3 linked regions of the Niabella beijingensis genome follow. The protein of the gene in region 1 interacts with the protein of each later gene in a pairwise test. Links are inferred from orthologs where the notes say so. Each region holds a gene or a part of one and is shown in the gene's direction. Other genes may lie near its edges.

Evidence for each region.
Region 2: the proteins of K7B07_RS17460 (region 1) and K7B07_RS09155 interact in binary tests that used the Escherichia coli proteins (3 or more experiments, as listed by UniProt). The link is inferred for Niabella beijingensis from one-to-one orthologs.
Region 3: the proteins of K7B07_RS17460 (region 1) and dnaE interact in binary tests that used the Escherichia coli proteins (3 or more experiments, as listed by UniProt). The link is inferred for Niabella beijingensis from one-to-one orthologs.

What each region holds. Positions count from the first base shown.
Region 1 is NZ_JAIQDI010000002.1:337,139-344,457, reverse strand. What follows is about bases 1,451-4,269. They hold K7B07_RS17460 (methionine aminotransferase), read left to right. Parts: upstream 1,451-2,196; coding sequence 2,197-3,342; downstream 3,343-4,269. Other genes in these bases: K7B07_RS17450 (VIT1/CCC1 transporter family protein), read right to left, coding at 4,099-4,269; K7B07_RS17455 (hypothetical protein), read right to left, coding at 3,346-3,837; K7B07_RS17465 (HD domain-containing protein), read left to right, coding at 1,519-2,175. In the rest of the region: K7B07_RS17475 (GNAT family N-acetyltransferase), read left to right, coding at 1-211; K7B07_RS17470 (M20 metallopeptidase family protein), read right to left, coding at 217-1,434; more of K7B07_RS17450, read right to left, coding at 4,270-4,800; K7B07_RS17445 (FMN-binding negative transcriptional regulator), read left to right, coding at 5,051-5,674; K7B07_RS17440 (hypothetical protein), read left to right, coding at 5,671-6,447; K7B07_RS17435 (oxygenase MpaB family protein), read right to left, coding at 6,486-7,319. UniProt on the Escherichia coli protein: Shows aminotransferase activity with methionine and histidine as substrates, and to a lesser extent also with phenylalanine.
Region 2 is NZ_JAIQDI010000001.1:2,157,781-2,165,175, reverse strand. Bases 1,748-4,642 are described here. They hold K7B07_RS09155 (cytochrome c oxidase subunit I), read left to right. Parts: upstream 1,748-2,239; coding sequence 2,240-4,045; downstream 4,046-4,642. Other genes in these bases: cyoE (heme o synthase), read left to right, coding at 4,133-4,642; K7B07_RS09160 (cytochrome c oxidase subunit II), read left to right, coding at 1,748-2,201. In the rest of the region: K7B07_RS09165 (quinol:cytochrome C oxidoreductase), read left to right, coding at 1-1,025; more of K7B07_RS09160, read left to right, coding at 1,083-1,747; more of cyoE, read left to right, coding at 4,643-5,032; K7B07_RS09145 (cytochrome c oxidase subunit 3), read left to right, coding at 5,057-5,632; K7B07_RS09140 (cytochrome c oxidase subunit 3), read left to right, coding at 5,662-6,534; K7B07_RS09135 (cytochrome C oxidase subunit IV family protein), read left to right, coding at 6,609-7,103; K7B07_RS09130 (CopD family protein), read right to left, coding at 7,303-7,395. UniProt on the Escherichia coli protein: Cytochrome bo(3) ubiquinol oxidase is the terminal enzyme in the aerobic respiratory chain of E.coli that predominates when cells are grown at high aeration.
Region 3 is NZ_JAIQDI010000002.1:471,115-479,788, reverse strand. What follows is about bases 1,684-5,857. They hold dnaE (DNA polymerase III subunit alpha), read left to right. Parts: upstream 1,684-1,985; coding sequence 1,986-5,657; downstream 5,658-5,857. In the rest of the region: K7B07_RS18095 (lipopolysaccharide biosynthesis protein), read left to right, coding at 1-515; K7B07_RS18090 (C40 family peptidase), read right to left, coding at 848-1,606; excinuclease ABC subunit UvrA, read right to left, coding at 6,175-8,674. UniProt on the Escherichia coli protein: DNA polymerase III is a complex, multichain enzyme responsible for most of the replicative synthesis in bacteria. This DNA polymerase also exhibits 3' to 5' exonuclease activity. The alpha chain is the DNA polymerase catalytic subunit.

The sequences.
Region 1 (7,319 bases):
GCTTGGAACAGCGCTGATCCGCACTGCCCAGGAATGGGCAAGGGCAACAGGCATTCTTAAATCGGTATGGCTTAGCGTGCATGCCACCAACCTACACGCGATTGCGCTGTACCGGAAAACCGGATTTGAACAGGCCGGAACACAAACCGCATACATCCAAGAGCCCGACGGTACATTTACCGACAACCTGCTGATGGGGTTCCGGCTATAAGAGGCCTAGCCATGCCCCAGCCAGCGCAGCGTTGCATAGGCCATAAGGCCGGCACCCAGCTCCAGCGCGCGTTCGTCCACATTAAAAGTGGGCGTATGCAGCGAAGAAGTGATCTGCTGCGCTTCGTTACGTACGCCCAGCAGATAGAAGAAGGACGGCCGCTCCCGGGTGTAATAGGCAAAATCCTCTGAAGCCATCCATATATCCTGTGGCATCACATGCGCTGCCCCTATATATTCTTCAAAAAAAGCGATCATACCGGCCCCGAACACCTCGTCATTCTTAAGATGGGGATAGCCTTTCCGGATCTCTACCCTGCATTGCCCGCCCATCCCTGTCACCAGGTCTTCCGCCAGTTGCTGTATCTGCAGATGCGCCGTATCCCGCCAGGCTTCATCCAGTGTCCGGAACGTGCCTTCTATCAATACCTTATCCGGAATAATATTGATGGCACCGTCCGCCTGCAGCTTTCCGAACGATAATACCGAAGGCATAAACGGGGACGTATTGCGACTTACCAGCTGCTGCAGGGCCTGGAGCAGCGTGCAGGTGATCACTACCGGATCAATGCCTTTGTGGGGTTCTGCCCCATGTCCGCCTTTTCCATATACTTCGATCTTTATCTCATCCATAGATGCCATGAACAAGCCCGTACGCACGCCTATTTTGCCCACAGGGATGGCCGGCATTACATGCTGGCCCAGCACTACATCGGCCCGCGGGTTGTTCAGCCCCCCGGCTTCAATGATCTGCTGCGCGCCACCGGGCAACAGTTCCTCACCCGGCTGAAAGATCAGCTTCACCGTACCGGAAAACTGTGTTCTCAATCCGTTCAGTATATGAGCCACTCCCAGCAGTGACGCCGTATGTACATCATGCCCGCAGGCGTGCATCACCCCTTCGTTTACCGATTTATAAGTAATATTATTTGCTTCAGCAATCGGCAATGCATCGATATCCGCCCGCAGCGCGATCACTTTATCTGAAGGACCTGCGCCCTGTATTACTGCAATAACACCGGTTCCGGCAATCGCCTCCCAGTGAATATCCCACTGATCCAGCTGCTGTTTTATAAATGCAGAAGTACGTACTTCTTTAAAAGAAAGCTCCGGATGCTGATGCAGCTGCCTCCGGTTTGCGGTCATTTCATCCTTTAATGCCGCCGCCGCGGCCTGTATTCGTTCCCGCAGGTCCGTTATTGTATGTGGTGTTGCATTCGTCATTTAAGATAAAATTAGCACACCCCGTTTAATTTACTGCGCTTATCGTGAAATAAATATCTTTGCTCCGGAATTGTTTTACAGCACATGGTTACACACAGGGAGATAATTGAAAAGACGTTTGTTTTTGTACAGCAGCAACTGCTGCATGCCGAAGCCGGTCACGACTGGTTTCATATAGAACGGGTCTGGAATACCGCAAAACATATCGCAGCGCAGGAAACAGCCGATCTGCTGATCGTTGAATTGGGTGCATTACTGCATGATATTGCCGACTCGAAATTCCACAACGGCGATGAGACCATTGGTCCCCGTATTGCAAGGGAGTTCCTGGAAGCGCAGCAGGCAGATGAAGCCGTAATTACCGCAGTAGAAAATATTATCCGGCATATTTCCTTTAAGGGCAGTTACCAGGATGCCGGATACAAATCGATCGAGCTGGACATTGTTCAGGATGCCGACCGGCTCGATGCCTTAGGTGCCATCGGCATTGCGCGGGCATTCAATTATGGCGGTTTCAGGAACCGTAAGCTCTATGATCCTGCGATCCCACCGGTGTTATATGCTACTAAAGAGGCTTATAAGCACAACGAAGCACCTACCATCAATCACTTTTATGAAAAACTGTTCCTGCTGAAAGACAAGATGAATACCGCCACCGGTAAACAAATGGCGGAAGACCGGCACCGGTTCATGGAACAGTTTGTAGAACAGTTTTACAGGGAATGGAACGGCACCAACTGATCCGTTTTATAAAAACATCGCATGGCTTTAGCTCCCAAACATTCAGCAGCAGCGCTCAATATCTTTACCACCATGTCATCACTTGCGCGGAAAGAGAACGCATACAATCTTTCCCAGGGCCTGCCCGACTTCCCGGTATTTCCGGCGTTAAGTGATCTGCTGAAAGCAGCTACTGTGGAAGGTTATAATCAGTATGCTCCCATGCCCGGGCTATCAGAGCTCCGGGAAAACATTGCTGCTGGCTTTAATAAACGCTATACTTCCGGCTCTTGCTCACCGGATACCATAACCATTACACCCGGCGCTACCTATGGCATTTTTACCGCACTTACAACGGTGATCAGCAAAGGAGATGAAGTGATCTACCTGGAACCGGCCTTCGACTGTTATGTACCGGCTATAGAGATCAATGGCGGCGTCCCTGTGTGCATCCGGCTCGACGAGCAGAAAGATTTTGAGATCGACTGGCAGCAGATCCGGGATGCCATTACCGGGAAAACAAGAGCCATCATCATCAACACGCCCCATAACCCCACCGGAAGGGTATGGACGCAGGCCGACTGGGACCAGCTTGCCTCCGTTATCGGTCAGCGGGAGATCTATGTGATCTCCGATGAAGTGTATGACAGCATTGTATATGATGAAGCGCAACACCTTCCGGGGTTTCTTCAAAAAGAACTGGAAGGCCGGGTACTGTCTGTTTACTCCTTTGGAAAGATGTACCATATCACCGGCTGGAAAGTGGGTTTCGTCATTGCAGCACCTGCTCTTACAGCAGCCTTCCGTTCCATTCATCAGTACCTTGGTTTCAGCGTGAACACCCCGGCCCAGTACGCACTGGCAAAATACCTGTTGCTTCCGGACCAGGAACCGGCATCCGTGATGCTGCAGGCAAAACGGAATCTCCTGGTAAGCAGGATGCAGTCTTCAAAATTCCGGCTCAATGCCCTGTCGGAAGGCACTTATTTCCAGCTGTTCGATTACAGCGCCGTCAGTGATATGGAAGATGTGGTTTTTGCCCGCTGGCTGGCCATGGAACATAAAGTAGCTACCATTCCCCTCAGTGCTTTTTACCGGATCCCACCGGGAATAAAGCAGGTCCGGCTGAGCTTTGCAAAAAATGATGAAACCCTGGAGGCAGCGGCGGCCATACTTTGCAGCCTCTGAGTCTCAGAAACTGTTATAGCTGATCCCATTTGTTTTGCAGAAGGTTTCAAAATCCGTCAGGATGTTCTTCCATTGTTTTTGGGTAAACTTACAAACGACTTTATTCTCCCTGTCGAATACCAATGTATACCGGAATCCCATTTGCCTGAGTGTTTTTACCTGGACGCCTTCGATACGGGTCAGCACCTTATCTTCATTTCCATACTTCTCTGAGAAAGCGTCAATTTCCCGCAACAGCTGATACATGGCAGCAGCACTTCCTTTAAAGTATTCGACTTCATAAGCCCCGCTTGCCCAGCTGTCGTGGTAAAGCTGGTAACCCCAAAGTGAAAAGGTATCTTTTCTTTCCTTTAAAGACTCCTTATCCAGCTGCTTCCAGTAAGAAAGAAAGGTGGTCTGCCCCCTCTCAGAAAATACGGTTTCCAGTTTATATACCTGGGAAAATAACGAAGAACAAAAACAAACAAATAAAACAGAAAGTATCAATCTTTTCATACGCCTTGGTCGTGCGCTGCTTTTAAACAGGCACCAAACAAAAATATCATAAGGAGCCGCTAAAACGGTCACTACAAAAAACGAATTAAGAAAAGATTAACCCCGGTCCCTCCGGGGAATTTAAACGATCCAGTGAAAAAGTGAAAATCACGTTGTAACCCGATAAATTTTCTCTGAATAAAAGCTGCATCCTTGTTATGAATACCAGGATGGAAGCACCCGGCATCAGGTATCAAGTAAAATCTATCTTAAACGTTAAACCTAACCCGTTTGTACTCCGAACAAATAACCCACCAACGCTGATGCGCCCATAGCAACGGTGCCCCAGAAACAAACCCTCATAATCCCTTTGAGCACACTGGAACCACCGGCCCGCGCTGCTACCATGCCGGCAAAAGCCAGGAAAAGGATCGCGCATACATATTCACTCAGCACCATGTACCGGACCGGCGCCAGCAGGGCCACCAGCAGAGGAAGTATACCGCCCGCAATAAAAGAAGCTCCTGAGGCCAGCGCCGCCTGAAAGGGTTTGGCCTGGGTAATCTCATTGATCCCCAGTTCATCCTTTGCATGTGCCTCCAGTGCATTGTGCGCGGTAAGTGCACCAGCTACTTCCATTGCGAGCTCCGGCGCTAACCCACGACGCTCATAGATCTTTGCCAGTTCTTTTAATTCAATATCCGGCATCGTGGCCAGCTCCCGTTCCTCCCGTTTCAGATCGGCCGTTTCAATATCGGATTGCGAACTTACTGATACGTATTCACCTGCCGCCATGGAAAAGGCACCTGCCACAATGCCGGCAAGCGCGGCCAGTATAATGGGGTTCCGGAGCTCTGTTGCAGCGGCCACACCGATCACCAGGCTTGATGTGGACAGGATCCCGTCATTGGCGCCCAATACAGCAGCGCGCAACCAGCCGCTCCGGTTGATATAATGTACTTCCAGTAACGGTTCGTTCTCCATACTAAGATCTTAATTCATTTTTACACAAACAGCTGCAGCCATTACAATTGCAGCTATGCTAAATTAATCATTTCTCCGCCGCGGGGAAAGGTTTCAGGTGAAAAGTTAATAGTGAAAAGGTTATTGGTAAACCGTTATCAGTGAAAAGCGGCAATGCAATGCGGATCGATTTCAAAGAAAGCAATTAACTTTGGAGGAACTGCACCCGGAAACGGACAGCCCTGATTTTTATTAACTAATATTTGCTACTGTGTATATCCCGTCGATCAATAAAATGACCGGTCAGGACGAGATCCGTTCTTTTATCGAACGCTTTTCATTCGGAACCATCATCACTGCTGCACCGGATGGCCTTCCCGTAGCCACGCATCTTCCTTTTCTTGTGGAACAGGATGCGGGGGAACTTGTTTTAATCTCGCATTTTGCCCGGGCGAACCCCCAGTGGAAACAGGTTGAAAATAATGAAAGCGTGCTGGTCATTTTCCAGGAACCTCATGCTTATATTTCCCCCACTCATTATGAAAAGGAGTTAAATGTGCCTACCTGGAACTATATTGCCGTTCATGTTTACGGAAAGGGTACCCTGATTACAAAACAGGAGGAAGTCTTCGGTATACTGGACCAGACAGTGGCGCATTATGAAGAAGCCTACAAAGCACAATACGAGCGGCTTCCGGAGGATTTCAAATACAAAATGAGCCAGGGCATCACCGCCTTTAAGATCCGGGCAACGGAAATACAGGGAAAGAAAAAACTCAGCCAGAATAAAACGGCGAATGAACAGGAAAAGATCATCCATACCCTTTCAAAAAGCGAGGACAGCAGCGAGCGGCATATTGCAGCTTATATGCAGCAAAACGCAAAGCCGCTATGACCCGTTTTATTCCGGGCAGAAGAGAAGGCCTGCTGTTGCTGATCGTTTTTGTTTTTTTTGACTATTGCTGCTCCGGTCCGCGCTCAGGAGCGGCACGCCAGGGCTATGCTCCCTGCCGGGAAACACAGCCGGCAGCAGAGCAGGCGACACTTTTTTCAAAGACCAACTCCTGTAAAGCCGCATTAACAGCCATCGCTATCGCAGCTGCCGATGGCAGGGAACACGCGCTGTCGTTTGGAAGGGATCCCCGGGGCACCATCATCCGGTCTGCTGTCAGCAACGGCACATCAAACAGCACAATTGCGCCGGCCATCAGCAACCGCTTTGCAGACCTGCACAACCACCCGGAAAACCGCCCGCCTTCAAGTGGTGATCTTTATCATTTCATCGACCAGGCAACAGCAACCAGCGGAACCTATCAAAAATTCATCCTGCTGCCCGATGGCACGGTTTACGCACTGGTTCTTGCGTGTTTACAGGATGCCGCCGACTTTAACAAGCACTTTCCAAGACGCGCCGGCATTCATGATACTGCTGCAGGCAGGCGCTACCAGCCTACATTTCCCGGTACACTGACTGAGGAGATCAATCAGCTGAAAGGCTGGGGTGGTGCGTCTGAAGAAGCAGCGCTGGCTTTCATACTTCAGAAATATAAAGCGGGGATTGCCCTGCTAAAAAAGAATCCTGACGGACATTTCAGAAGGATCTATACCATTGAGCAATTGCAAAAGGATGGCACCCGCAGCTATCAGACCCGCAGTTGTCCTGATTGATATCCAGTTTACTTCTTTTAACAGGAAGGCCGTTCCGGTTAATGCCGCTTGTACTTCAGATAGATATCCAAAGCATTGGCCTGCCGCGCGCCACCATTCCGGATGGCCTTTTCCCGGAATTCCGGCCGCTTCATTTTCCCTTCCAGCCAGCGCAGGCGCCATAAGAACAGGTGGGCAATATTCCCGACCACCGGTTTGGGGATCTGCAACAGCCGGCAGGAGTATGTGCCTAAAAAGTAATAATTGTAAAACAGGTGCAGCTGCTGCATCAGTTTCCGCAATAACACCTGGCGGGGAAAACCGGAGTCCACCGTTTCGCTGATCAGCGCTTTTGCCAGCGCAACAGAGTCCGCATCGCCCTTCGACTGCGTCATCGTCCAGTAATACAACGCTTCTATGGCCTCCTGTTCGTTCTCCGGCAGCAGTTCCAACGGAATGCCTAACAGGTATCCGATGTATTTCCACAAATGAAAGAGCCCTGCTGTTTCTTCGGCCGAGGGCCGGAAGCCCATCCGCCGCAGGCCGGTAAGAAAGACCAGCGAAAACCCCAGCTGGGTGGCCAGCATGTCCCAGGTATTCAGCGGTATACCCCACTGCGCCGTGTCCCAGTCTGTTTTGTCTAAAATGCTTACTCTTGAATACGAGTGGATCAGGCGTGTGCTGATCACATGAAACAGCCCGTTACCGTTTTTCTTAAAAGCTCCGGTACGGGTAATGTTCACCCAGAATAGTGTGGTTTCGGTAAGCCGCTTGGCAGCACCTTTCTTCAATGCTCCGGTATAGATCAGTGGCTTATTGATGGCAGCGGATTCATAGCCGCCCATTAAACAATAGTTGCGCAATACCAGCAGGCCGGGTATGCCCGAACGCTG
Region 2 (7,395 bases), on another replicon or contig:
CCTGGGGTGGTTGGCAGATCGCGTTCACACGGGTTACGGAGGCCATCGCTTCCTGTGTACCGGTAATCGGGGTCATTGCCCTGGTGATCCTGCTGGCCCTGTGTTTCGGAGATCATCACACCATCTATCACTGGACGGATGCTGAGCATGTGAAACATGATCCGACACTCCTGCACAAAAGCGGATTTTTAAGTAAAGGATTTTTTGCAACAGTTACGATCTTAACCATAGTGCTCTGGTCATTCCTGGGATGGAAAATGCGTCAGTTATCACTGAAAACAGACGACGGCGATATTGTAAGCACGGTTGAAAAAAGAAAGAAATTTGTTTGGAACAATACGGTAATGGCGGCACTGTACATTGTGGTATTTGCCCTTACCGTAATGTCTTCCATTCCCTGGCTGTGGCTCATGAGCATCGACGCACACTGGTACAGCACCATGTACAGCTGGTACAATTTCGCCAGCACCTTTGTTGCCGGTTTGTCACTGATCGCGCTGTATGTAGTGTTCTTGAAGAACAATGGTTACCTGCCGATGGTAAATAAAGAACACCTGCACGATCTTGGAAAATTCATTTTTGCCTTTTCTATATTCTGGACTTATTTATGGTTCTCCCAGTTTATGCTGATCTGGTATAGTAACCAACCGGAAGAGACCATTTATTTTGTAAACAGGATCGGTAACTCGGCCCGCCAGAGTCCTTACTCTGCCATATTCTGGATCATGCTGACGATCAACTTTGTGGCGCCGCTGCTGATCTTTATGAGCCGTGATTCGAAAAGGAATTATACCGTGGTTACCATCGTATCAGTGATCGTACTCTTCGGCCACTGGCTGGATTATTTCCAGATGGTATTCCCGGCCGTTTCTCCGGATAAAGTACCGATGATCCTTTTTGATATGGGTATCGGTCTGGGTTTTGTAGGTATCATCATGTTTGTAACGGGTAAAACACTGAGCAAACACTCATTAACAGCCCGGAACCATCCGTTTGTAAAAGAAGCAGTAGTGCACCATACTTAAACCGGAAAACAGAAAAATTAAATATAGTAGTCGAAATAAATATTAGAACAACATCGTATGCAAAACTTTTTAATATTCGCCATTTTAATATTAGGTTTTATTATAACCTTTCAGATTGCAAGGGCAAGCGAATTTGTTTCTGTGATCCGGGGTGAGGAAAAAACCAGGAAACAAACCAATAAGATAAACGCCGTTCTGTTGCTGGTGTTTTTGATTGTTGGACTGTTCGGGGTGTATTGGGCGCATCATACGCTTGGCGATAAGATTCTGAAACTGGGTACTTCTGCTTCAGACCACGGGATACTGGTAGACCGAATGCTGAAGTACACCATCATCACTACCGGTATCGTGTTCTTCGGAACACAGATACTGTTGTTCTGGTATTCCTTCAAATACCGTGAATCGGAGAACCGTTCGGTATATTATTTTCCGCACAATAACAAGCTGGAGCTGCTGTGGACCGTGGTACCTGCAATTGTGCTTACCATATTGATCGGGTTTGGTATCGTTTACTGGTACCGTATCACCGGTGCGGCTCCTGAAAATGCCATGCAGATCGAAATCACCGGCAGCCAGTTCAAATGGGAGTTCCGCTACCCGGGTAAGGATGGTGTTTTTGGAAAGAAATATTATAAGAACATCGATGAAGCACACGATAATCCGCTGGGACAGATCTGGGAAGATGCCGCCAATCATGATGATATTTATGTAAGCGGTCAGCCAATGCACCTGGTGGTGGGCAAACCCGTAAGACTGATTATCGGGGCTAAGGATGTGATACACAGTGTAGGATTACCGCACTTCCGCTTAAAAATGGATGCGGTGCCCGGTACACCAACTACTTTGTGGTTTACGCCAATAAAAACCACAAAGGACATGATAAAAGAAACCGGAAACAGTAAATTTGTATACGAAATTGCCTGCGACCAGATGTGCGGTGCAGGGCATACGGGGATGAGAGGTGAGATCGTTGTTGAAACCCAGGAGGAATACGATCAGTGGATGGCTTCTCAGAAACCCAAATATGTGCTAATGAAGGAATCGGAAGGCGGACCGGCAACACCGGCTGCCGCTGCAACAGCTTCCAAAGATTCGGCGGCCGCTCCGGCTGTAAAGGATTCAGCCAAGGTAACAGCCGATACATCCGCAGTAAAAAAAGATTCCACAGGGAAGTAGTAATTTTTGATAAAGAAAGGTCAGTTTAAACAATAATTATGAGCGATACTTTACATATTCAGCATGAGGTTGGGAGTCATGGTCATTCAGGAGAGCCGCATGTTCACCATCACAAAGAGACATTCATATCGAAGTATATCTTCAGTATGGATCACAAGATGATTGCAAAGCAGTTTCTTGTAACAGGTATTATCTGGGCAATTATCGGAGGTTTGTTTTCGGTGCTGTTTCGTTTACAATTGGGTTTTCCTGATCAGTCGTTTCCGATTCTGGAGACCTTTTTCGGCCGCTGGGCCGAGGGGGGTAAAATAAAGCCGGAATTCTATTACGCGCTGACCACCATGCACGGAACCGTGCTGATCTTCTTTGTATTGACTGCCGGACTGAGCGGAACATTCGCCAACCTGCTGATTCCTTTGCAGGTAGGTGCCCGTGATATGGCTTCTCCGTTCATGAACATGCTTTCTTACTGGATGTTCTTTGCCGCCAGCATTGTAATGTTGTCCTCTTTATTCACCCAAACCGGGCCCGCTGCCGGCGGCTGGACCGTGTATCCCCCGCTGAGTGCGCTGGGACTGGCATCTCAGGGTTCCAAGAGTGGTATGGACCTCTGGATCATTGCTATGACATTATTTGTGGCTTCTCAGCTGCTGGGTGGTCTGAACTATATCTCTACCATTCTGAATATGCGCACCAAAGGGATGTCAATGACACGTATGCCGCTGACCATCTGGGCGCTGTTATTTACAGCTATTCTCGGGGTGTTATCATTCCCGGTACTGCTGTCCGGTCTGGTGCTGCTGATGTTCGACCGTCACCTGGGTACCAGCTTCTACCTCAGCGATATTTTTGTTGCAGGTCAGGCCCTGCCCAATGAAGGGGGTAGCGCCATCCTCTACCAGCACCTGTTCTGGTTCCTGGGGCACCCTGAAGTATACATTATCATTATGCCAACGATGGGATTGGCATCGGAAATACTGGCGGTCAACTCCCGTAAACCGATCTTTGGCTATATGGCGATGATCGCCTCACTGATGGCGATCTGCGTACTGGCCTTCCTGGTATGGGCGCACCACATGTTCGTTACCGGTATGAATCCGTTCCTAGGATCTGTATTCGTACTGCTTACCCTGCTGATCGCGATCCCTTCTGCCATTAAAGTGTTTAACTGGATCACCACTATCTGGAGGGGTAATATCCGCTTCACACCGGCCATGCTTTTTGCGATCGGTTTTGTAAGCATCTTTATCTCCGGTGGTTTAACCGGTATCTTCCTGGGAAACTCTACCATCGACATCCATCTGCACGATACGATGTTCGTGATCGCCCACTTCCATATTGTAATGGGGGTATCGGCCTTCTTCGGAATGTTTGCGGGTATCTATCACTGGTTCCCCAAAATGTTCGGAAGGTACATGAACAACACACTGGGTTATATCCATTTCTGGGTTACCATCGTTTGTGCGTACCTGATCTTCTGGCCCATGCACTACCAGGGGTTTGCAGGTATGCCACGGCGTTACCTGGATAAGAGCAGCTGGGTAAGCTTCGGTCAGTTCCACAGCCTGGATGCGATGATCACGGTAGCAACCATCATTGTGTTTGCAGTACAGCTGATGTTTGTATTTAACTATTTCTATTCGATGTATAAGGGAAGAAGGGTGCGGACCCAAAATCCCTGGGGTGCCACAACCCTGGAATGGACCACAGCGATCCATCCCGGACATGGTAACTGGGACGGCGAGATTCCGGAAGTACACCGTTGGGCGTATGACTATGGTAAAGACGGACGGGATTTTATTCCGCAGACCGAGCCGATCGGAGAGAACGAAAGTTCACATTAAAAGTGAATGGTGATCCCGGTAACTATCGGGGGTCAATAGTAAATGCCATTGACCATTGATCATTTACTATTGACTAAATAAAAAAAATTGAAAAGATCAGGAGAGGGCGGCGTAAGGGATTTTCTCCAGTTAATGAAGCCCTCATTAAGTATAATGGTGGTTTTCAGCAGCGTGATCAGTTACCTGCTGGTGCCGGATGTGATGTATGATTGGTGGAGGATCGTTTTGCTCTTTGCAGGTGGTTTGCTGGTAACAGGTAGTGCCAACACCATCAACCAGGTTGTAGAAAAGGATACAGATGCGCTGATGAAACGGACAGCCAAACGCCCGATCGCTTCGGGACGGTTAACACCGGAGCAGGGATGGGGATTTGCCATCTTTAGCGGGGCTGCCGGTATTTTCATTCTGGGTTATTATTTTAACTGGACCGCCGGAGCGCTGGCCGCCTTTAGTCTGTTCCTGTATGCTTTTGTATATACCCCGCTGAAAAAGGTAAATTCCGTAGCAGTATTGGTGGGGGCCTTCCCGGGAGCCTTTCCCTGTCTGATCGGATGGGTGGCAGGTTTTGTGCCGGGGCAGGAGATCAACTGGTTGGGAGGGATTGTACTGTTTGGTATCCAGTTCTTATGGCAGTTTCCCCATTTCTGGGCCATTGCCTGGGTGGCGCATAAGGACTACAGCAGCGTAGGCTTCAAATTGCTTCCGAGCGATAAGGGACCTACCCGGTTTACAGCATTGCAAACGGTGGTATACTCCCTGCTGATGCTGCCTATAACCATTGCTCCTTTTTTTGTAGGCATTTGCAGCTACGAAACGGTAAAGGGAATGGTAGGGGGCGGACTGATCATCGCAGCCAACCTGTTCCTCATCGGCAGGGCGGTGACACTTTATAATAAGATGGATGTACCATCTGCGCGTAAAGTGATGTTTGGCAGTTATATCCATTTGCCGGTGGTTTTGCTGGCACTGTTATTGGCCAAGGCCTGATTTTGAATCTGATAAGAAGTATTTATGAACACAAGTATAGTGAGTGAACAGCAACATAGGAGACTGCACCCGCACAAATTTGCACTTTGGGTGGCGATCGCCAGTATCCTGATGATGTTTGCCGGACTCACCAGCGCATTTATCGTAAAAAGTAACCAGGCAGGCTGGAGAACATTTGTACTGCCGAATATCTTCTGGGTGTCTACCGTGCTGATCCTGGCCAGCAGCCTTACCATGCTGATGGCCACAAAAGCATTCAGAAGCCGGGCGATGCAGCAGTACCGCGGTCTGTTGGGTATCACTTTCCTGCTGGGCCTTGCTTTTGTCATCTGCCAGGTCTTCGGATTCCTGCAGCTGTGGCATAACAATGTGCAGTTCAAAGGCGCTTCCGGCGCGGGCCAGTTCTTTTATGCCATTGCGGGCTTACACGCCGTGCACGTGATCGGTGGCGTTATAGCCCTGCTGATCATCTTTTTTAAGGCAATTACGGGAAAAACAAAATCGTACGATACCGTGCCGGTGGAGGTAATGGGAATGTACTGGCATTTTGTTGACCTGCTCTGGCTGTATTTAATGATATTTTTCATAATTCTGGGATAAACAACTTTACAAACTTGATTGAATCAAATATGGAACAAACAGTAACACATAATACCAAGTGGTGGAGCGGGGGCAAGAGTCCGTTTAACATTGAGTACGGAAAGATCATGATGTGGTATTTCCTGTTGAGTGACTCTTTCACCTTTGGAGCATTCCTCATTTCATTGGGCACCGTACGTTTTGGACTGAACTACTGGCCGGAGCCCAGTGTGGTATTTAATACATTCCCCTTTGCAGGTCATGCCAACCTGCCGCTTGCATTTGTGAGTGTAATGACCTTTGTCCTGATCATCAGCTCTGTTACCATGGTGCTGGCGGTACATGCAGGTCATAACCGCGACCGGAAAGGTGTTGAAAAGTACCTGATCTTTACCATCATCGGCGGGTTGATATTCCTGAGCTGCCAGGCCTGGGAGTGGACACACTTGCTTACTGCAAAAAATCCTGTTCTGGTAGGAGATCATATCGAAGTAATGGCGCAGCGGAACGGGTTTAACCCCTGGGGCGAAATCGTATTACCCCAGGATGTAACACCTGCACTGGCAAAGACCTCCCCGGAGACCCTGGCCACATTGGTTCATGAACAGCATCTCTCACATGCCAGCCATGCTGAACTGGTAAATACTCCAAAAGATCAGCTGGTGCAGCTGCTTTCCAACAGCGAAATGGTGGTGCGCAAACCCGGACCCACAGCCTTCGGCGGCTTCTTCTATGGTATTACCGGTTTCCACGGTTTCCACGTTTCCGTAGGGGTGATCCTGCTGATCATTATGCTGATCCAGACAAAAACGGGCGTATTTGACCGCAGGGGACATTACCTGATGATCGAAAAGATCGGGTTGTACTGGCACTTTGTGGACCTGGTTTGGGTATTTGTATTCCTTTGCTTCTATCTTATTTAAAACGATTCCCTCTTCGGAGAAGCGATAGAACAGACTTTGTATTTTGGAATTTGATATTTGAAATTTAAAGAATTATGTCACAACATTACGATCCAACAAAAGATATATCACCTTCTGCAGCCTACCCTGAAGTAAGTTTTGCACATCATACCGATGATGCGACCTTTAAACAGCGGGTTAAGAAGACCACACTGATCCTTACGGTTTTAACCATTGCGGAGCTGGTGCTGGGCTTCACTATTTATGCCCTGCATAAAGGAGAACCAAGCCATGCGCTGCTGCTTTTTATAAAAGGGGTGGTTTGTATCCTGACCCTTGGTAAAGCCTATTATATTGTTTCCGTGTTTATGCACCTCGGCGATGAGATACGGAATTTTATCATGACCATTGTAATTCCCTTGTTGTTATTTATCTGGTTCATTATTGCCTTCCTGGCAGACGGACATTCCTATAAGAACATGAGGAACAAATATGATCCTTATTTTAAAGAATCCACCACGCCGTCCGGTCACCCGGTTATCCCGACTGACGTGCATAAGTACAACAGCCAGAAAGGACAACGGCAATAGAAGTTATTTTATAAAACAAATCAGGCGGCAATCTTGTAAAGGTTGCCGCTTTTGTATTGGGGAGAACTGAGATGCAAAATAAGGGAATTCAGAAATGGGACGGATAGCAGACAGCTGTGAGAAGAGAAATGTGGCCGTTGCAACAAAATCTCAATTCTCAAAGCTCATGGCTGATAGCTCAACGCTGACTGCTGAAGGCTCATTGCTTTCTGTTCCTGATCCGCTTGTAAATCCGGATGGCCATCATAAGGATAAAGATCAGCAGGATCATTCCTACAAGGCCCCAGATCAC
Region 3 (8,674 bases), 130 kb from region 1 along the record:
CTATAAAAACATTGGGACTGCAAGCGGAACTGATAAGTGGCGTAAACGTATTCCTGCTGCTGGGAATTACCAAGATCATCGACCTTGGCACCGGGGTGAATGCCTCTATCATCGGAACATCTAAGTACTGGAAATTTGAACTCACCAGCGGCATCATATTGTTATTGCTGATGCTTCCGCTAAACTATTATCTGGCAAAAAAAATGGACATCTTCGGCCCGGCACTGGCCAACCTGATCTCAGTGATGATTTACAACGGAGTCCGGATCCTGTTCCTCTGGAGGAAATTCCGGTTGTTCCCGTTTACGATAAGATCCTTATACACCATTATTTTGAGCGCAACTGTTTACATTATTTCCTGGCTGTTGTTCCGGAACCTGCACGGCTTTGCCGGGTTATTTGCGCGCAGCATTTTTATACTGGCAGCGGTGATAGGTGGTGTTTACTGGCTGAAACTCACACCGGACCTGCAACCGGTGCTGGAGTCGCTCCGGAAACGGATCAAGCGGCGTTAAGCGGGATACCGGAATTGAGCTGCGGTTGTTTTATAGAAAATGCCCCCTTTCCCGAAGAACCGTATGCGTCAGGATAAGAAGCCTTTATCCGGCAGCGGCTCCTTTACAATTTATTAAATAAAAACGGGTGCAGCGCTCTAACTGCAAACATTAGCTTGATGCACATGCAGTCACCGGGCCTGCCTAACAAAGGAACTTTTTGATCAATCCCATACTGAAAATGGAGCACCGGGTATTCACGGGCTGTTGGGACAATCTTCCCTCCAGGCAGCCACAATAAAAAAGTGCCTCCCGCGGGGGAAGCACTTCTTAGTTATTGAAAGTAGCCGATATTAATTACTTGCACCGGAAGAGCCATCGTTGTTATGCGCCAGGTACTCGCTGTTACCGGCTTCAACACGGCCTGCGCCGATAAAACGCGATATATAATACGTCTCATACAGATCACTGATCGTTACCCCCTTGCTGGTGGAAGCATGAACAAATTTGTTATTGCCCAGGTACATTCCCACATGAGAAACACCGCCTGTTGTATTAAAGAACACCAGGTCCCCCTCTTTCAGTTCCGTCGCTGAAATCTTACGGGCCTTTCCATACTGTTCCCGCGCTGTCCTGGGAAGTTCAATGCCGTAAGCTCCCCGGTACATTTCCCGGGTAAAGGCGCTGCAGTCAATACCATATTTACTGGTTCCGCCATACTGGTAACGCGTACCATACCAGTCATCCATGGTTTCCAGCAGGTCGTTATTGATAATTGAATTGGGTAATACATTTAAGATCGCGGCATATTTTTTCTGCAGTTCAGAAGCTGGTGCTGTCCGCGGCAGCAGGATCGCTGCATGCACGGCCTTTACATCCTTAACCTCGCTGGAAGCGATCGTTTTTTCAATACGCTCCATGCGTGTATCGGATTTCGAATTCCTGGGAGAGATCGTTACCTGCTCCATATAAGCATTTGAGGGAGCTGGTTCTTTTTGAGCAGCGTTTTGTTCCTTGCCGGATTCATTCCTGTTTGAAGCAAAAAATTTAGAAGCGGTCGAGCAGCTAGCCATCAGAACCATCACACTAAATCCAGTCAATATATGTCTCAAAATGCTGTTTTTAAACTTTTTACCAAATACAAGAATCTAAACTATGATGTTCTTAAATTCCAGTTTACAATTATAGTTAAACGCGGATAAAACCGGTTTATTGCCCGTAATACACATTTTTTAAAAATATATTTATAAAACTTTCATTATAAATAAAATTTAATACATACAGCAAACCGTTGCAGCCTTGCAAACAATCACTTGTTAGTTTTAAAACCAAACCCTGAGCCTGATTGTTTTAGTGACAGGGTGTGCATAAATTTATCCCTGTTCTTTTACTGTTTTTATGCATTTTAGCAGCCGGAAGCCACACACTACGTTGTGGGCCTGACCCGGTATACCTGTTAAACCTGTTTGGCGGAAGGTAAAAAGATACAACATGAAATTCTCGCATTTACACGTACATACACAATATTCCCTGCTGGATGGAGCGGCCCCCATCGGCTCCCTTTATAAAAAAGCCATTGCAGACGGTATGCCCGCCCTGGCGATCAGTGATCACGGAAATATGTTCGGGGTATTCCAGTTTGTGGCGGAAGCATACAAGCACCTGGATGAAAACGGGAAACCAAAAGTAAAACCCGTTGTCGGTTGTGAATTCTACCTCGTAGAAAACCGGCATGAAAAGACCTTTACAAAGGAAAAGAAGGATAAACGCTATCATCAGATCCTCCTGGCCAAGAACGAGCAGGGATACCGGAATCTTACCAAACTTACTTCTCTCGGGTTTATAGAAGGATTATATGGTAAATATCCGCGTATCGATAAGGAACTGATCCTGCAATACCACGAAGGACTGATCGCCACCACCTGTTGTCTGGGGGCCTCCGTTCCCCAGGCGATCCTGCGCAAAGGAGAAGCAGAAGCGGAACAGGAATTTAAATGGTGGCTGGATCTTTTCGGAGAGGACTTTTATGTGGAGCTCCAGCGTCATGGCATCGGTGACCAGGAAAAGGTAAACGAGGTTCTGATCCGCTTTGCGGCAAAATATAAGGTACCCATCATTGCCAGCAACGATTCTCATTATGTAGAGCAGGACGATTTTAATGCGCACGATATCCTGCTTTGTATCAATACGGGTGAAAAGCAGTCCACACCAGCATTCCGGGGCGACTTTGCCGACGATGATGTAAACATGAAAAACATGCGCTTCGCCTTTGCCAACGATCAGTTCTATTTTAAGAACACGGAGGAAATGAGCAAGCTGTTCCATGATATCCCGGAAGCCATTGACAATACCAACGCTATTGTTGATAAAATTGAGCTGCTGGACCTGAAGCGCAGTATCCTGCTGCCCAACTTCCCCATACCCGGTGATTTCCGGCTTCATACCGAAGATGAAAAAACGGACAAAGGGGTCGTTTCTGCCGATTCACTCAACCAGTGGGAATACCTCCGGCACCTGACCTACGAAGGAGCACAACAACGGTATGGAGTGATGCCCGACAGTACCAAAGAACGCATCGACTTTGAATTGTTCACCATCAAAACCATGGGGTTTGCCGGGTACTTCCTGATCGTAAGTGATTTTATCAAAGCAGGCCGCGACAGCGGTGTGTTCATCGGACCCGGCCGGGGCTCCGCCGCGGGTTCTGTGGTGGCATATTGTATCGGTATCACCAATATCGATCCCATAAAGTACAATCTCCTGTTTGAGCGTTTCCTCAACCCCGACCGTAAATCGATGCCGGATATCGATACCGACTTCGATGATGAAGGCCGCCAGCGGGTGATCGACTATGTGGTTCAAAAATATGGCAAGAACCAGGTGGCACAGATCATTACCTATGGTACCATGGCCGCCAAAATGAGTATCAAAGATGTGGCACGGGTAATGGATCTCCCGCTACCGGACTCCAACGCCCTGGCAAAACTGGTTCCGGAAAAGCCCGGCATCTCGTTAAAACGGGTATTGCATGCGCCTCTTTCGCCAAAAGCCGGTGAAAAATCGCTGATCGAAAAAGAAGGGCTGGGTGCCGATGATATTGAGAATGTAAAACGCATCCGCGATATCTATAACGGCGATGACCTTCAGGCCAAGGTATTGCATGAAGCAGAGATCCTGGAAGGATCGGTACGTAATACCGGCATCCACGCGGCGGGGATCATCATTGCCCCCAGGGACCTTACCGAACTGATACCAGTGAGCACCGCCAGGGACTCCGATCTCTGGGTGACCCAGATCGAAGGCAGTGTGATCGAAGAAGCCGGTGTTATCAAAATGGACTTCCTGGGGTTAAAGACCCTTACCATCATAAAGGATGCGCTAAAACTCATCAGGCAAAACCACAATCTTGACATTGTCATTGACGATATACCGCTGGATGATGAAAAGACCTATGAGCTTTATCAGAAAGGCGAAACCAATGCCACCTTCCAATTTGAAAGTGCGGGTATGCAAAAATACCTGCGGGAACTGAAACCCGACCGCTTTGATGACCTCATTGCCATGAACGCCCTGTACCGGCCGGGTCCGCTGGCTTATATCCCCGATTATATCGAACGGAAGCACGGCCGCCAGGAAGTAGCCTTTGACCTTCCGGAAATGGAAGACGATCTGAAGGATACCTATGGTATTACCGTATACCAGGAGCAGGTGATGCTGCTGAGCCAGAAACTGGCGGGCTTTAGCAAGGGGGATGCCGACGTACTGCGGAAGGCCATGGGTAAAAAGCAAAAAGCGGTGCTGGATAAAATGAAAAAACAGTTTGTGGACGGAGCCGTACAGAAGGGGCATCCGCAGGACAAACTGGATAAGATATGGACCGACTGGGAGGCTTTTGCGCAATACGCGTTCAACAAATCGCATGCTACCTGTTACGCTTTCGTGGCCTACCAGACCGCCTATCTCAAAGCCCACTACCCCAGCGAGTACATGGCGGGCGTACTGAACAACGCCGGTTCACTGGAAAAGATCACTTTCTTTATGGAAGAGTGTAAACGTATGGGACTGCCGGTACTTGGTCCGGATATCAATGAATCCCAGAAAGGATTTGCGGTAAACAAAAAGGGCGAGATCCGCTTTGGTCTGGGTGGATTAAAAGGCGTGGGTGAAGCCGCAGTGGAAAGTCTGATCCTGGAACGGGATGAGAACGGGGCGTATACCTCTATCTTCGATATGATCAAGCGCGTGAACCAGCGCACCGTAAATAAGAAAACACTGGAAAGCCTGGCCTATGCCGGCGCCTTTGATTGTTTTACAGACCTGCACCGTGCCCAGTATTTTTATGTTCCCCAGGGGGATATGACCAATGGTCTAGAAAAGATCGTCAAATACGGGCAGGTGTGCCAGGCCCAGGCACAAACCTCTACCAATACCCTCTTTGGTGATCTTGCAGAAGTGATGGAGGTCCAGGTACCGAAAATACCGGACTGTACACCCTGGCCGCTGGTTGTACAACTCGATCATGAAAAACTGGTAACGGGTATCTTTATCAGCGGGCATCCGCTGGATGACTACCGGTTTGAAATGGAACATTACGGTATCTCCAAGATCTCTTATATCAACGAATACAAAACACAGGAAAAAGAAAAGATCAGTTCGGCCGCTAATTTTAAGATCATGGGACTGGTATCGGATGCACAGCACCGGATCTCCAGGACGGGAAATAAATTCGGAAGTTTTATTATTGAAGACTACAGCGGAAAGCTGGACCTGGTGCTATTTTCAGAGGATTATATGAAATACGCCCCGATGCTGCAACTGGGCGCCACCGTATATATGACCGGTTACTTCAAGCAACGCTTCAACGGGGATTTTGATTTCAAAATTTCATCGATCTGTCTGGCAGAGAGCGTAATGAAGAACCAGACCAAAAATCTGAAAATAGAATTGCCCGTGGAAGAGGTCACAAAGGAGGCCGTGGAATTCATTCATACCAATCTGAAAGAACATAAAGGGCCCAGTACCTTAAAGCTTTCCATAAAAGACCCTGCAGAGGACATTACGGTTGATCTGCTGACGCGGGGCAAGGGCTTTGAAATGAACCAGGAACTGATCGCATACCTGGCACAGCAACCCAACTGGAATGTGGCAGTGGAACTGAATTAGGATTATAGGAACCGCCACCATACAGACATAAAAAACATTAAGGCATTAAGGATTCATTAAGCATTAAAAAACTTAACGACCCTTAACTCCTTAATGGTTCAACTACAGGGTAACCCCATCATACAAATGCAAAAAACCATTAAGGCATTAAGGATTCATTAAGCATCAAAAACTTAACGACCCTTAACTCCTTAATGGTTAAAACTACCGGGTAACCCCATCATACAAATACTAAAAACATTAAGGCATTCAGGAGCCATTAAGCATTAAAAAACTTAACGACCCTTAACTCCTTAATGGTTCAAACTACCGGGTAACCCCATCATACAAATACAAAAAACATTAAGGCATTCAGGAGCCATTAAGCACCAAAAAACTTAACGTCCCTTCACTCCTTAATGGTTCAACTACCGGGTAACCCCATCATACAAATACTAAAAACATTAAGGCATTCAGGAGCCATTAAGCATTAAAAAAACTTAACGACCCTTAACTCCTTAATGGTTAAAAAAAACCATTACAGTTCCCCCTTAAGGTAATACCCTGTATAACTTTCTTTGCATTTCACCAGCGCTTCCGGTGTTCCTTCAAACAGGATCTCTCCACCACCATCCCCTCCTTCAGGTCCCAGGTCGATGATATGGTCCGCTACCTTGATCACATCCATATTGTGTTCGATTACCAGCACCGTGTTGCCCTTATCCACCAGCTTGTTCAGCACCTGCAACAGATGTTTGATGTCTTCAAAATGCAAACCCGTGGTGGGTTCATCCAGGATATAAAATGTTTTACCGGTATCTTTTTTGGACAGCTCCGTGCTCAGCTTCACCCGCTGGGCCTCGCCCCCGCTGAGGGTTACAGCGCTTTGCCCCAGGGTGATATAGCCCAGACCCACATCCTGCAGGGTCTTTATTTTCCGGTAAATGGACGGCACTGCCTGAAAAAATTCCACGGCATCATCCACGGTCATATCCAGCACATCCGAAATGGATTTTCCCTTATACCGGATCTCCAGGGTTTCACGGTTGTACCGTTTGCCATTGCATTTCTCGCAGGGCACATACACATCGGGCAGAAAGTTCATTTCGATCACCCGCATTCCGCCGCCTTCACACACATCACAGCGGCCGGTCTTTACGTTAAACGAGAACCGTCCGGCATTATATCCGCGGATCTTTGCTTCCGGAACAGCTGCAAACAGCGTGCGGATATCTGTAAAGAAACCACAGTAGGTGGCCGGGTTGCTTCGCGGTGTACGTCCGATGGGTGACTGATCGATCTCCACTACTTTGTCAACATGCTCCAATCCCTTTATCGATTTGTATTCCATGGGCGCTTTCTTGGAATGATAAGCATGCTGCGACAGGATCGGATACAATGTTTCATTGATCAGGGTCGATTTGCCGCTGCCGCTTACACCCGTTACCACGATCATCTTCCCCAGGGGAAATACCACGCTCACATTTTTAAGGTTATTACCTGCAGCACCTTTCAGCTCCAGCTTTTTCCCGTTGCCCTTGCGACGCTCAGCGGGTGTTTCGATCTTCAAATGACCATTAAGGTACCCGGCAGTGATCGTGTCCAGTTTCAGGATCTCTTTAGGAGCACCCTTGGCCACCACACGGCCGCCATGATAGCCCGCCTTGGGACCGATATCGATCAGGTAATCCGCCGCCAGCATAATGTCTTTATCATGCTCCACCACCAGCACGCTGTTGCCGATATCGCGCAGGTTCTGCAATGAGGTGATAAGACGGTGATTGTCCCGCTGGTGCAGCCCGATGGACGGTTCATCCAGGATATAGGTGATCCCCTGCAGTTGTGAGCCGATCTGGGTTGCCAGGCGGATACGCTGCGATTCGCCCCCGCTCAGCGTACGCGAAGGCCGGTACAGCGTCAGGTAGGTAAGACCCACATCCAGCAGGAATTGCAGCCGTTCCCGGATCTCTTTTAAAATATCCTTTGCGATCGCATTTTGTTTTTTTGACAACCGTGTTTCGATCCCTTTCAGCCAGTCGCCCAGTTTATCCAGGTTCAGATTGCTCAGCTCGGCAATATTTTTCTTATCTACTTTAAACCACAGGCTTTCTTTTTTCAGCCGTGCTCCATCACAGGAAGGACAGGCTTTCAGCATCATAAACTGTTCCACCCATTCCCGCAACCACTCTGAGGTTTGTGTTGAAAAGAACCAGCGTTTCAGCATGGGAATAATACCTTCATAACTCCCCGTATAAAGATCCGGGATCGAGTCGTCTGAGCCATCGAGATCGAGCGCGCGGTTAGCATCGCCGTCTCCGTAAAGCAACAGGTCCAGCTGTGCCGCAGGCAGCTCGCTGATCGGCTTGGCCAGACTGATCTTATGTTTTTTTGCAAAGCCTACCACCTGCTGGTACACACTGGCATTGCGTTCTTCACCCAGAGGTGCGATTCCGCCTTCACTGATGCTCCGCTTCCGGTCGGGCAGCACTGCATCCATATCGATGGCATAAGCGGTCCCGATCCCCTTGCAATAGGGACAGGCTCCGTAAGGCGAGTTAAAGGAGAATGAATTCGGAGAAGGTTCTTCATAGCTGATGCCGGTGTCCTCACACATCAGCTGTTTGCTGTATTGTACCGGTGTAGCGGTCTGGTCTACCAGCAGGAACATCAGTTCTTTTCCCAGCTTCAGCGCAGCCTGCACGCTCTGACTGAGCCTTGCCCTGGATGCCGGGTTTACCTCCAGCCGGTCCACCACTATTTCGATATCGTGTATCTTATAACGGTCTACCTGCATCTTGGCAGTAATATCTTTTATTTCACCGTCCACCCGCACTTTCAGGAATCCTTTTTTACGGATATCCTCGAACAATTCCCGGTAATGCCCCTTACGTCCGCGTACTACCGGGGCAAGGAGGTTTATCTTCTGATTCCGGAACCGCCCGTAGATATTTTCAACGATCTCCTCCTCACTCCATTTCACCATCCGTTTCCCGGTATTATAGGAATAGGCCTCTCCCACCCGTGCAAACAGCAGGCGG